One region of the Streptomyces sp. NPDC098789 genome, then DNA from elsewhere that is predicted to be linked to it. Evidence: riboswitches for the same ligand, from Rfam matches in the RefSeq annotation. Region 1 holds a riboswitch; the other holds the start of a gene.

Region 1 (7,025 bases):
TGGGACGTGCCTCCAGCTTCGCACCCGAGGGCTTCGCGGACTCGATCTTCAACGCCGGTGGCTCGCTGCTGCAGCCGGCCAGTACGGCCGCCGCGGACGCGACCGCCGCGACGGCCAGGACGCTGCGCCTCGGTTTCGTGGTGGGCACGGTCAACTCCCCTATGTGGACACGGGGGATCCCCCCTCTTCCGGGCCCATTGTGGACGTGCGCGCCCGATCCCTCCCACCGAAGCCGCCACGCGCCTTGTGATCTTCCCGACAGCGGGGCCGCAGTCCGCGAGTCGGGCGGCGGCGTACCGGTCAGCCGTGGACGAACTCCGGCGGGCGCTTGTCCACGAACGCCGTCATGCCCTCCTTCTGGTCGGCGGTGGCGAACACGGCGTGGAAGAGGCGGCGTTCGAAGCGGATGCCTTCGGTGAGGGTGGTCTCGAAGGCGCGGTTCACGGCCTCCTTCGCCATCATCGCCACGGGCTTGGACATGCCCGCGACCGTCTCGGCCACCGCGAGGGCCTCGGCGAGCAGTGCGTCGGCGGGGACGATGCGGGAGACCAGCCCGGCCCGCTCCGCCTCGACGGCGTCCATCGTCCGCCCGGTCAGACACAGCTCCATGGCCTTGGCCTTGCCGACGGCACGGGTGAGCCGTTGGGAGCCGCCGATGCCCGGGATGACGCCCAGCTTGATCTCCGGCTGGCCGAAGACGGCGGTGTCGGCGGCGAGCAGGACGTCGCAGAGCATGGCGAGCTCGCAGCCGCCGCCCAGGGCGTAGCCGGACACGGCCGCGACGGTGGGGGTCCGGAGCTGGCCGAGCCGGTCCCAGGCCGTGAACCAGTCGGAGAGGTACATGTCCATGTAGCTCCGCGGGCGCATCTCCTTGATGTCGGCCCCGGCGGCGAAGGCCTTCGCCGAGCCCGTCAGGACGATGCAGCCGACCTCGGGGTCCCGGTCGAGGGCCTCGGTGGCCGCGACCACCTCGGTCATGACCCGGAGGTTCAGGGCGTTCAGGGCCTTGGGCCGGTTCAGGGTGACCAGCGCGACCCGGCCCTTGCGCTCGACCAGGATGGTCTCGTACGTCTGCGTCACGGGGCGGTCGTTCCGTTCTGCTCGGTGTCGGTGTCGGTGTCGGTGTGGGTGTGGCTGTGGGTGTCGGGGCCGGCTCGGAGGCCGGCTTCGGCCGCGGGGCGCAGGGTCCGTACGATCGCCGAGAAGTCCAGCTCGCGCCCCTCGCCCGCGGCGAAGTCGGCGTACAGCTCGGCGGCCTTGAGGCCCAGGGGCGCGTCCACGTTCCCGGCCCGCAGGGCGTTCGCCGCCAGCCCCAGGTCCTTGGCCATCAGGGGAGCCGCGAACCCGGGCCGATAGTCCCGGTTGGCGGGGCTGCCCGGTACGGGCCCGGGCACGGGGCAGTTGACGGTGAGCGCCCAGCACTGACCCGACGCCGTGGAGGCGACGTCGTACAGCGCCTGGTGCTCCAGGCCGAGGCGCTCGGCCAGGACGAACGCCTCGCTGACGGCGATCATGGAGATGCCGAGGATCATGTTGTTGCAGATCTTCGCCGCCTGCCCGGCGCCCGGCGCGCCGCAGTGCACGGTCTTCTTGCCCATGACGGCCAGCAGCGGCTCGGCCCGGGCGAACTCCTCGCCGCCGCCGCCCGCCATGAAGGTGAGGGTCGCGGCCTCGGCACCCGCCACCCCGCCGGAGACCGGCGCGTCCAGCGCCCGGTGACCGGCCGCGACGGCCGCCGCGTGCGCGGCCCGGGCATCGGCGACGTCGATCGTGGAGCAGTCGACGAACAGGGTGTCGGGCCGGGCCGCCGCGAGGAGGCCCTCCTCCTGGTAGAGGGAGAGGACGTGGCGGCCCGCGGGGAGCATCGTGATGACGACGTCCGCCTCGGCCGCGGCCCGGACCGCCGAGGGCGCGGCTTCCACCCCCGCGGCCGCCGCGGCGGCCAGGGCCTCGGGCGCCAGGTCGAAACCGATGACCCGGTGTCCCGCCCGGACCAGCTGGGCGGCCATCGGCCCGCCCATGTGCCCGAGCCCGATGAACGCTACGGTCGTGCTCACCACGGCACCTCCTGGGGAGAGTCGGTCACGGCGAGGCGCAGTTCGCGCTCGCCGAGCGGGGCGAAGAACCGGGCCACATCGGCCGCACCGACCTCGGCGAGCGAGGCCGGGCTCCAGTGCGGCGCGCGGTCCTTGTCGATCACCTGAGCGCGAATGCCCTCCACCAGATCGGGGCAGGTCAGAGCCGCGCAGGAGACCCGGTACTCCTGTTCCAGGACCCGTTCCAGCGGGCCCAACGTGCGGGCGCGGCGCAGTGCGGCCAGGGTCACCTTCAGCGCCGTGGGCGACTTCGTCAGGAGCAGGTCGGCGGCCTCCTTCGCGGCCGGTGCGCCGCTGGCGCGGAGCCGGTCCAGGATCTCCTCCACGGTGTCCGCCGCGTAGCAGTGGTCGATCCACTCCCGCTGGGCGCGGAGCCCGCCGCCGGGCGCGGGCACGACGTACCGCTCCAGCACCTCGTGCACGTCGGCGTGGGCGAGGTCCGCGGACAGCTGCGGCAGCAGCGCCGCGGGTACGAAGTGGTCGGCGAGGCCGCACAGCAGGGCGTCGGCGGCGTCCACCGGCGTGCCCGTGAGGGCGAGGTGCGTGCCCAGCTCGCCGGGCGCCAGCGTCAGGAGGTAGGTGCCCCCGACGTCGGGGACGAAGCCGATGCCGGTCTCGGGCATGGCCACGCGGGAGCGTTCGGTGACGATCCGGACGCTGCCGTGGGCGGAGATCCCGACGCCGCCGCCCATCACGATGCCGTCCATCAGGGCGACGTACGGCTTGGGGTAGCGGGCGATCCGGGCGTTGAGCCGGTACTCGTCGCGCCAGAAGTCCGCCGAGGCGGTGGAGCCGCTGCGGGCGTCCGCGTGGATGGAGCGGATGTCGCCGCCCGCGCACAGGCCGCGCTCACCGGCGCCGCGCAGGACGACGGTCCCGACGGCCGGATCGTGCTCCCACGCGGTCAGTGCCGCGTCGATGCGCAGGGCCATGGCGTGGGTGAGCGCGTTGAGCGCCCGGGGGCGGTTCAAGGTCACGTACCCGGCCCGTCCCTCGGTGTGCAGGAGGACGTGGTCGGCGCCTTCGGCGGCGGTGGGGCTCATCGCAGGGCCTCCGTGAGCCCGCGGGCGACGATGATGCGCATGACCTCGTTCGTTCCTTCCAGGATCTGGTGCACCCGCAGGTCGCGGAGGATCTTCTCGATGCCGTACTCGCTGAGGTAGCCGTACCCGCCGTGCAATTGCAGGGCCCGGTCGACGACGGAGTAGCCGGTGTCGGTGGCGAACCGCTTGGCCATCGCGCACAGTTGCGGGGCCAACGGATCGCCCTGGTCCAGCGAGGCGGCGGCCTGGCGGACCAGCGCGCGGGCCGCGGCCAGCTCGGTGGCCATGTCGGCGAGCCGGAACTGCAGCGCCTGCGCGTCCAACAGCCGTGCTCCGAAGGCCTCGCGGTCGGCCAGGTACGCCAGGCTGCGGTCCAGTGCGCTCTGCGCACCGCCCAGCGAGCAGGCGGCGATGCCCAGGCGGCCGCCGTTCAGGCCGTTCATGGCGATGCGGAAACCGTCGCCCTCGGCGCCCAGCCGTCGGTCGGCGGGAACGCGGACGGCGTCGAGGACCACCTGCCGGGTGGGCTGGGCGTTCCAGCCCATCTTGCGCTCGTTGGGGCCGAAGGAGACGCCGGGGTCGTCGCGTTCGACCACGAAGGCGGAGATCCCGCCCGATCCTTCACCACCGGTGCGCGCCATGACGATGTACACCTCGGCCGCGCCGGCTCCCGAGATGAACTGCTTGACCCCGCTCAGGACGTAGTCGTCGCCCACCCGTTCGGCCCGGGTGCGCAGCGCGGCCGCGTCCGACCCGGCGCCCGGCTCGGTCAGGCAGTAGCTGCCGAGGGACCGGGCCGAGCACAGCGCGGGGAGCCACCGGTCGCGCTGGGCGGCGTCGCCGTAGCGGTCGATCATCCAGGCGACCATGTTGTGGATGGACAGGTACCCGGCGATGGAGGGGCACCCGGTGGCGAGGGCCTCGAAGACGAGGACGCCGTCGGCGCGGTTCAGCCCCGAACCGCCGTGCTCCTCACGGACGTACACGCCGCCGAGTCCGAGGTCGGCCGCCTTGCGGAGCACGTCCACCGGGAAGTGCTTGTCCTGGTCCCAGCCGACGGCGTACGGACCGAGCTGCTCCTGTGCGAAGTCGAGCGTGACCTCGGCCAGGGCGAGCTGATCGGGGGTCAGTGTGGTGGTCACCGGCTCAGCCCATCGTCGGGATGGTGAAGCTCGCGCCCTCCTTGGCCCCGGAGGGCCAGCGCGAGGTGACGGTCTTGGTACGGGTGTAGAAGCGGATCGAGTCGGGGCCGTGCTGGTTGAGGTCTCCGAAGCCGGACCGCTTCCAGCCGCCGAAGGTGTGGTAGGCGACGGGGACCGGGATGGGCACGTTGACGCCGACCATGCCCGCACCGACGCGGCGGGTGAAGTCGCGGGCGGTGTCGCCGTCGCGGGTGAAGATCGCGACGCCGTTGCCGTACGGGTGCTCGGTGGGCAGCCGCAGCGCCTCCTCGTAGTCCGCCGCGCGGGCCACGCACAGCACCGGACCGAAGATCTCCTCGCGGTAGATCCGCATGCGCGGGGTGACGCGGTCGAAGAGGGTGGCCCCCGCGAAGAAGCCGTTCTCGTGCCCGGGCAGGGTGAACCCGCGCCCGTCGACGACGAGTTCGGCGCCCTCGTTGACCCCGATGTCGACGTAGCGCCGGACCCGGTCCAGCGCGTCCCGGCTGACCAGCGGGCCGAAGTCGGCGGTGGCGTCGTCGGAGCGGCCGATCCGCAGGGTGGCGATGCGCTCCTTGAGGCGGGCGACCAGCGCGTCGGCGGTCTCCTCGCCGACGGGGACGGCGACGGCGATGGCCATGCAGCGCTCGCCGGCCGAGCCGTAGCCCGCCCCGATCAGGGCGTCGACGACCTGGTCGAGATCGGCGTCCGGCATCACGATCATGTGGTTCTTGGCGCCGCCGAAGCACTGGGCGCGCTTGCCGTGGGCGGCGGCGGTGGCATAGATGTGCGCGGCGATCGGGGTGGAGCCGACGAAGCCGAGCGCCTGTACCCGGGGGTCCGTCAGCAGCGTGTCGACCGCCTCCTTGCCGCCGTTGACCACGTTGAACACGCCGGGCGGCAGCCCCGCTTCGAGGAACAGCTCGGCCAGCCGCAGGGGTACGGAGGGGTCCCGCTCGGAGGGCTTGAGGATGAAGGCGTTGCCGCAGGCGAGCGCGGGGGCGGCCTTCCACAGCGGGATCATCGCGGGGAAGTTGAAGGGGGTGATGCCCGCGACGACGCCGAGCGGTGAGCGCAGGGAGTGCACGTCGATGCCGGTTCCGGCGTTGTCGGTGAACTCGCCCTTGAGGAGGTGGGGGATGCCCGCGGCGAACTCGACGACCTCCAGGCCGCGTTGGATGTCGCCGTGGGCGTCGGCGACGGTCTTGCCGTGTTCGGCCGACAACAGTCGCGCCAGCGACTCCCTTTCGCCTTCGATGAGTTGCAGGAAGCGCAGCAGGACACGGGCCCGGCGCTGCGGGTTCCACTCGCCCCACTCGCGCTGCGCCGCCTCGGCGTCGGTGATGGCGGCCTCGGTGTCGGCGCGTCCGGCGAGCGGGACCCGGGCCTGGACGGCGCCGGTGTTGGGGTCGTGGACGTCGGCGAAGAGGCCGGACGTGCCGGTGGTGTGCTTTCCGCCGATGAAATGGGTGAGTTCGCGGACCATGGGAGCCTGCTCTCGTCAGGTGAGGATCCGGGGACGGCACGGCGCACCGGCAACCGGACCCGGGTCGGGTCCGTCGCGTGGGGTGCCGTGGGACAGGGCTGCCGGAGGCGGCCGATGAGCTAGAGCGCGGGGGTCGCCGCTCGCTCCGCCGGATCACCAGGGTCGTGGGTACGGACCGGTGCCATGCGTGTCTGCTCCATCCTCGTGGACAACACGGAACGTTCCGCGGCCGGTAACCTGACTCCCGGATCACCGCGTGCCGTCCGCCTCACCGACGTGAAGCCGTCAGTGGCGTGTGGAGGGCAGCACACTCCCCGGTCACAGTGGCGGGACCGTGCCGGATTCACACCGGCTTCCCTGCACCGCGGACCTTGTGCCACGAACATATAGTTGGACGTCCTAGTAAGTCCACCCCCACCTTCGCCATCCCCACCGGCACGGCCGGCCCGGATGGCCGGCGCGGCTCAACCGTCCTCGGCGACGACCGGATAGGGCACGAAGGTGCTGCTGTTCTCGTCGACCGCGAGCGTGCGACCGAGCGGGGGAGCGGCGCGCTGGGGGCATTCGAGGCGTTCGCAGAGGCGACAGCCCATGCCGATCGGCGTGGCGGCCGAGGCGTTGGCGAGGTCGAGCCCGTCGGAGTAGACCAGGCGGGAGGCGTGCCGGATCTCGCACCCGAGGCCGATCGCGAAGGTCTTGCCGGGCTCGCCCCAACCGCCGCGGTGCCGGGTGACGGCCCGGGCGGTCCACAGGTGGCGCGCGCCGTCGGGCATGGCGGCGATCTGGACGTGGATGCGGCCGGGGGCGGCGAAGGCCTCGTAGACGTTCCACAGCGGGCAGGTGCCGCCCGCCCGGGAGAAGTGGAATCCGGTGGCGGACTGCCGCTTGGACATGTTCCCGGCCCGGTCGACGCGGACGAAGGAGAACGGCACGCCCCGCAGGCGCGGCCGCTGGAGTGTGCTGAGGCGGTGGCAGACCGTCTCGTAGCCCAGACCGAAGCGGACGGTGAGCTTCTCGATGTCGTAGCGCTCCTCCTCGGCCGCCGCGTGGAAGGCCCCGTACGGGAGCACCAGCGCCGCGGCGAAGTAGTTCGCGATGCCGATCCGGGCCAGTGACCAGGCGGCCGAGCCCTCGTCGAAGTCCTCCGAGGCGAGGGCGGACAGGCCCGCTCCGTGTTCGAGGAGCGCGAGTTGGGTGGCCATCCGGAACGCCTGTTGACCGGGGAGCAGCCGCGGCGACA
Region 2 (7,025 bases), on a different contig from region 1:
CGCCGGTTGGCGATCGGGCGACCATTGTGGAGCCATCCGGCTCCGCCCGGAGACGGAATCGGATCAGAGGCGGTGGACCCGCTCCTGTTCCAGTGCGAGCGGGTAGCGCCCGGCGGCCAGGATCCGCAGCCCCGGCGCGCGGGCGAGCAGGGCCCGGAGCCAGTTCAGGGCCTCGGGAGTGAGTCGGTCGGAGCCGTCCAGGACGAGCAGCATGTCCCGCTCCGCGAGCCACGAGGCGGCGTTGGCCGACCCGCGCGGCAGGTAGGGGATCCCCGGTACGGTGCCCAGCACACCCACCAATTCGCGGACCCCGCAGGCGTATTCGAGGGTGACGACGGCCACCCCGTCGCAGAAGTTCGAGGTCAGGCGCCGTGCCATCTCCCGCACCAGCAGGCTCCGCGGGGCGCCGAACCCTCCCGTCACCGTCAGCACCCGCCCCCGCCGGACGGCGGTGAGCAGCCGGGACAACTCGGCGGAGGTCGCCGGCAGCGTCCCCGTGCACCCCGGTTGCCGTTCCTGTCTCCCGTTCGGATCCCCCATCGGCACGATGCCCCCCATTGCATGCGTGGCCCAACGCGGCGCCAGGGTTGATTCGAGCCGCGTGCGGTCGATTATGCGCCAGTTGTGCCGTAAGGCCAGGGGAATTTCGCATTCCGTACAGGGTGTTGACCGTCCCCCGGCCGTCGAGACGCTCTGCGTAGTCGGCGTGGTTCCCCTGACGTACGCGCCCGGCCCGACCGGAGGGGGAACGGTTGTCCGGATGTCGGGAATCGGCTCTACTGCTGTGCAGCCCCGGACACGGGCACGTTCCGGAAGGGGACCAGGATGAGTGCGCAGCGACAGGGTCGGCCCTTATCGCACCGGCGCCGCCCGGGCCTGCGCGGCGGCCGGATGCTGCTGGCCGCGCTCGTCTCGGGCTTCCTCCTCGTCGGGGTGTTCGCCGCGACGGGCATCGCCTGGGACCCCTTCTCCGCCGGACCCCGCCCGGACCGCTCGGCGCCGGACATCGGCGCGCCCTGGTCCACCGGACCCGGCGACCACGGCCGCTCCGCCGGCACCCCGGGGAGCGGCGCCCCCGACGCGAGCCCGGACCCCGCCGCGTCGGGGAGCGCGGGCGCCGGCGACGACGGGGGCGCGGCGGGCGGCGGCGTGCGGCCCGCCGGCGCCCTGCCCTTCGACCTGCCGGACGCCACCGCGCTGCGCGCCGGCAAGAAGCTGGTCTTCGCCCACTACTTCACCCCCTACCCGCTCTCCCTCGACAACGCGAGCGCGGACGGCGACTACTACACCCGCAACTACCTCGCCCCGGCGGGGGAGAACGGCAAGCACGAGCGCTACGGCGGGCTGCTGCGCGACCGACCGCTGCCCGTAGCGCCCCAACAGGGCAACTGGGAGCTGGCCAACCTCCGTCAGGAGGTGCGCACGGCCCGCGCCGCCGGGATCGACGGATTCACCCTCGACCTGCTCTCCCTCTCCGGCCCCAACTGGGACCGCGCCAACCTCCTGATGGAGGCAGCCCGTTCGGTCGATCCCGACTTCAAGGTCATGCTGATGCCGGACATGACCTCCCTCAAGACGGACGACCCGGCCGTGCTCGCGGCCGCGCTCGCCGCGCTCGCCGTGGCACCCGCCGCGCACCGGCTCGGCGACGGACGGCTGGTCGTCTCCCCGTTCAAGGCGGAGGAGAAGGACGTCGCCTGGTGGACCCGGGTGCTGGACCTGCTGAAGTCGAAGCACGGCATCCGCACCGCGTTCGTCCCGCTCTTCCTCGACTTCGGCGCGCACGGCGCGCGGTTCGCGCCCATCAGCTACGGGTTCTCCGAATGGGGCAGCCGCAGCTACGTCGGCCAGGACGGCGCGGCCGGCGACGTCCGGCGCGCGCACGAGGCGGGCAAGATCTGGATGCAACCGGTCTCCGTCCAGGACGCCCGCCCCAACCAGGGGATCTACGACGAGGCGGGGAACACCGCCACCCTGCGCTCCACCTGGACGCACGCCATCGACGACGGCGCCGACTGGGTGCAGCTGACCACCTGGAACGACTACTCGGAGGGCAGCCAGTTCGCACCCTCCCTGCACAACGGCCACACCTACCTGGACATCTCCTCCTACTACCTGACCCGGTTCAAGACGGGCGCCTGGCCGCGGATCGTCCGGGACACGCTCTACCTGACCTCGCGCACCCAGTTCGCCGCGACCGACCCGACCGGGACCCAGTCCCTGGTGATGTCCCTGCGCAAGGGCAGCGCCGCGCCCCGGGACGCGGTGGAGGTGCTCAGCTTCCTGACCGCGCCGGCCACCGTCCGTACCGCGACCGGCGGGGACGCGGACGCCTACGAGGCCCCGGCCGGAGTCGGGTCGCACCTGCTGGAGCTGCGCTCCGGCACCAGCTCCGCCCGGGCGGTCCGCGACGGGGCCACCTCGACCGCGGTCGAGCTGCCGTACCCGGTGGACCGCAAGGTCGCGGTCCAGGACCTCCAGTACTACGGGGCCACCAGCGGTCGCGCTTCGTAGCGGCGCCGGCGCGCGAGGGCGGCCGGCCGGACGGGTGGGAGGGACTTTGGGACCCTCTCCGGGGACGAAGGTCACCCAATATCTAGTGGTCGCACTGGGCGGTCATATCCATATGTAGTGTTGGCCCTGCCGGTTCGGCGGGGTCACGCTCATGCTCGCTCATGTCCGCCCCGACCGAGGCAACAGGGAACCCGATGCGAATCCGGGACTGCCCCGCAACGGTGAGCGCACGCCCTTCCCCCGACGGGGACGGGGCGCCGCGCGAGTCCGACACCTGCCGGCGAACGAACCACACTTCCGTGCCGAGCCTCGTGGGAGGGCTGCCGTGACTGCTGCCGTCGACGCCGTAGAGACCGTGACCGAATACCTGGAACGCCGGGACTGGCGGGTCAACGCCAACGCCAACCAGGGCTACTCGCTCGGCGGCCTGATCCTGAACGCGGCGGGCAAGGTGACGGCGAACTACTGGCTGGAGCGCGTCTACCCGGCCGAGATCGCCGGCGCCCACCGCGAGGGCGACTTCCACATCCACGACCTGGACATGCTCTCCGGCTACTGCGCGGGCTGGTCCCTGCGCACCCTGCTGACCGAGGGGTTCAACGGGGTCCCCGGCCAGATCGACTCCGGCCCGCCCCGGCACCTGTCCTCGGCCGTCGGTCAGATCGTCAACTTCCTCGGCACCCTCCAGAACGAGTGGGCGGGCGCCCAGGCCTTCTCCTCCTTCGACACCTACCTCGCCCCCTACGTCCGCCTCGACGCGATGACGTACGCCCAGGTCAGGCAGTGCGTCCAGGAGCTGGTGCACAACCTGAACGTGCCCTCGCGCTGGGGCACCCAGACCCCCTTCACCAACCTCACCTTCGACTGGACCTGCCCCGAGGACCTGCGGGAGCAGGTCCCCGTGATCGGCGGCGCCGAGGTGGACTTCACCTACGGCGAGCTCCAGAGCGAGATGGACCTGATCAACCGGGCCTACATCGAGGTCATGACGGAGGGGGACGCCACCGGCCGGGTCTTCACCTTCCCGATCCCGACCTACAACATCACCCGGGACTTCCCCTGGGAGAGCGAGAACGCCGAGCGGCTCTTCGCGATGACCGCGAAGTACGGGCTCCCGTACTTCCAGAACTTCATCAACTCCGAGCTGTCCCCGAACATGATCCGCTCCATGTGCTGCCGGCTCCAGCTCGACCTCACCGAACTGCTCAGGCGCGGCAACGGCCTCTTCGGCAGCGCCGAACAGACCGGCTCCCTGGGCGTGGTCACGCTCAACTGCGCCCGCCTCGGACACGTCCACGCGGGCGACGAGGACGCCCTGATGGCGGCCGTGGACCGGCTGTGCGAGCTGGCCAAGGACAGCCTGGAGCTGAAGCGGATCACCGTCCAGGACCTGATCGACGGCGGGCTGTTCCCGTACACCAAGCGCTACTTGGGCACCCTGCGCAACCACTTCTCGACCATCGGGGTCAACGGGATCAACGAGATGATCCGCAACTTCTCCGGGGACGCGGACGACATCACCACCGAGGCCGGGCACGCGCTGGCCGTGCGCCTGTTGGACCGCGTCCGCGCACGCATGGTGGAGTTCCAGGAGCGGACCGGGAACCTCTACAACCTGGAGGCCACCCCGGCCGAGGGGACGACGTACCGCTTCGCCAAGGAGGACCGGCGGCGCTTCCCCGACATCCTCCAGGCGGGCACGGACGCCAACCCCTACTACACCAACTCCTCGCAGCTGCCCGTCGGGTGGACCGACGATCCCTTCGAGGCGCTGGAGCGGCAGGACGAACTCCAGGCCAAGTACACGGGCGGCACGGTCCTGCACCTCTACATGTCGGAGCGGATCCCCACCGCCGAGGCCTGCCGGTCCCTGGTGCGCCGCTCGCTGGAGCGGTTCCGGCTGCCCTACCTCACGGTCACCCCGACCTTCTCGATCTGCGCGGAGCACGGCTACCTCGCGGGTGAGCAGCCGAACTGCCCGCGGTGCGGCGCCGATTGCGAGGTGTGGACACGGGTCATGGGCTACCACCGGCCGGTGACCTCCTTCAACATCGGCAAGAAGGGCGAGCACGCCGAGCGCGTCCACTTCCGGCACGCCGAGGGAGCGCCTGGAGCGGACACGGGTTCGGGCGCGGGAGCGGGAGCCGGGGCGTGATCCGGATCGGCGGCTGGTCGCGGCTGTCCACCTGCGACTGGCCGGGCCGGCTGACCAGCACCGTCTTCTGCCAGGGCTGCCCCTGGCGGTGCGGGTACTGCCACAACCCCGACCTGCTCCCCCCACTCGCACCCGCCGCGGTGAGTTGGGAGGAGGTGCTGCGCCACCTCGCGCGGCGCACCGGCCTGCTCGACGGCGTGGTCTTCTCCGGTGGCGAACCCCTGCTCCAGCGCGGCCTGGCCGAGGCGATCCGCGAGGCCCGCGCGCTGGGCCACCAGGTGGGCCTGCACACCGGCGGGGCCTTCCCGCGCCGCTTCGCCCGGCTGCTCGACGAGGGCCTGCTGGACTGGGTCGGCTTCGACGTGAAGGCCCCGCCCGGCCGTTACGAGCGGGTGACCGGCATCGGTCACGCGGCGGCCTCGGCCGAGGCGAGCCTGCGCCTCCTGCTCGCCTCCGGCGTCCCGCACCAACTGCGCACCACCGTCGATCCGGCGCACCTGGACGCGCGGGCCCTGGCGGATCTCGACGGCTGGTTGGCGGGGCTCGGCGCCGGGAGCTCGGTCCGTCAGGTGCTGCGGCCGTCCGCCGTGGCGTAATTGGCCCTACCGGATCATGCGGTCACCCCCGCATGATCCGGTGGGGCAGCACCACCGCTGCCGCCCGCCGCGCCGCACATCCCGGAGGCACCCGTGACCGAGCCCATCACCCCGTCGGCCTTCCCCGGTGGGGCCGGACTCTTCCGCCTGGACCCGGACGTCGCCCACCTCAACCACGGTTCCTTCGGGGCCGTGCCGATACCCGTCCAGGACGCCCACCAGGCCCTGCGCGAGGAGATGCACGCCGACCCCGACGCCTTCTTCGTCGGCGTGGGCGACCGGATCGCCGCCGCCCGGGCCAGGATCGCCGCCCACCTCGATCCGGCCGCCGACCCGGAGGGCATGTCCTTCATCTCCAACGCCACCGAGGGCGCCAACCTGGCCCTGGACGCCCTGCGGCTCGCCGAGGGCGAGGAGATCCTGGTCACCGACCACGGCTACGGCACCGTGGTCGAGGCCGCCGCCCGCCGCGCCCCGCTGAACCGCGTCGCCCTCGACCCGCGGCTGCCCGACGAGGACGCCGTGCGCGAAGCCGTCCTGGCCGGCCTCACCCCGCGCACCAAGGTCGCCGTCCTCGACCACATCAGCTCGCCCACCGCCCGGCTCATCGCCTCCCCGCAGCTGCTCGCCGACCTCGCCGAGCGCGGGATCACCACCATCGTCGACGGCGCGCACGCCCTCGGGATGCTCGCCGAGCCGCTCGCCGGCCGGGCCGACTTCTGGTTCGGCAACCTGCACAAGTGGGGCTACGCGCCCTCGGGCAGCGCGATCCTCTCGATCACGGACCCGGCGCACCGGGAGCGGATCCGGCCCCTGGTCCCGTCCTGGGAGAACCACCTGGGCTACCCGCGCGCCCTGGAGGGCCGGGCCACCCTCGACTACACCGGCTGGCTCGCCGCCCCGGACGGCCTGGACCTGCTGGCCGGGCTCGACGCCACCAAGGTGCGGGCGCACAACAGCGCCCTGGTCGACCACGGGACCGCCCTGCTCGCCGAGCTGCCCGGGGTGGTCCCGCTGCCGCACACCGAGGGGCTCGCCATCCGCGCCCTGCGGCTGCCGCCGGACATCGCGCGGACCCCGGAGGAAGCCCGGGTCCTGCGCGAGGAGATCGCCGCGCGGCTGCGCATCCGGGTCCTCATCTGGCCCTGGCAGGGCGGGGGCGGCATCCGCATCTCCGGCCAGATCTACAACCGGCCCGAGGAGTACGAGCGCCTCGCGGCCGAGCTCCCCGCGCTCCTGGGCTGAGCCGGGCGCGGGTGCGGGCGCGGGCCGGGCACCTGCCCGCACCCGCGCCCGACGGTCAGTTCCGGCGGAGCAGGTACGTGTCCATGATCCAGCCCTTGCGGGCCCGGGCCTCGGTGCGCAGCTCCTCGATCCGCCCGGCCACCTCGGCCAGCTTCCCCGAGACCAGGATCTCGTCCTCGGTGCCGACGTAGGCGCCCCAGTAGATGAAGAGGTCCTGGTCGAGGTGGTGGGTGAAGGCGTGCCGGGCGTCCAGCATCACCACCACGTCGTCCACGTCCGCGGGCCAGCCCTCGGCCAGCCGGCGCCCGGTGGTGATCTGGACGGGACGGCCGACCCGGTTGAGGTTGGTGCGGTGCCGGGCCAGCAGCGCGGAGACGCTGCTGATGCCGGGGACCACCTCGTGCTCGAACTCCACCCGACCCCGCTCCAGCACCTCGTCGAGGATCGCCAGCGTGGAGTCGTACAAGGAGGGGTCGCCCCACACCAGGAACGCGCCCGTCTCGCCCTCGGCGAGG

What was found. A riboswitch is a leader RNA that binds a small molecule or an ion and turns the genes downstream of it on or off. The one in region 1 is predicted to bind cobalamin.
Region 2: it holds a riboswitch for cobalamin, as region 1 does, so the genes downstream of both, ACIQWR_RS14610 (ribonucleoside triphosphate reductase) here and ACIQWR_RS08380 (CoA-acylating methylmalonate-semialdehyde dehydrogenase) in region 1, are expected to answer to the same signal.

Annotation. Positions count from the first base shown of each region.
Region 1 is NZ_JBIWAJ010000003.1:195,122-202,146, reverse strand. It holds gene ACIQWR_RS08405 (hypothetical protein) at 1-148, opposite strand, end outside; gene ACIQWR_RS08400 (enoyl-CoA hydratase) at 301-1,080, opposite strand; gene mmsB (3-hydroxyisobutyrate dehydrogenase) at 1,077-2,057, opposite strand; gene ACIQWR_RS08390 (enoyl-CoA hydratase/isomerase family protein) at 2,054-3,139, opposite strand; gene ACIQWR_RS08385 (acyl-CoA dehydrogenase family protein) at 3,136-4,281, opposite strand; gene ACIQWR_RS08380 (CoA-acylating methylmalonate-semialdehyde dehydrogenase) at 4,286-5,785, opposite strand; cobalamin riboswitch at 5,995-6,181, opposite strand; gene ACIQWR_RS08375 (short-chain fatty acyl-CoA regulator family protein) at 6,250-7,025, opposite strand, start outside.
Region 2 is NZ_JBIWAJ010000006.1:3,775-10,799, reverse strand. It holds gene ACIQWR_RS14620 (hypothetical protein) at 64-540, opposite strand; gene ACIQWR_RS14615 (glycoside hydrolase family 71 protein) at 826-2,514, shown strand; cobalamin riboswitch at 2,628-2,811, shown strand; gene ACIQWR_RS14610 (ribonucleoside triphosphate reductase) at 2,840-4,669, shown strand; gene ACIQWR_RS14605 (anaerobic ribonucleoside-triphosphate reductase activating protein) at 4,666-5,265, shown strand; gene ACIQWR_RS14600 (aminotransferase class V-fold PLP-dependent enzyme) at 5,359-6,510, shown strand; gene cobF (precorrin-6A synthase (deacetylating)) at 6,566-7,025, opposite strand, start outside.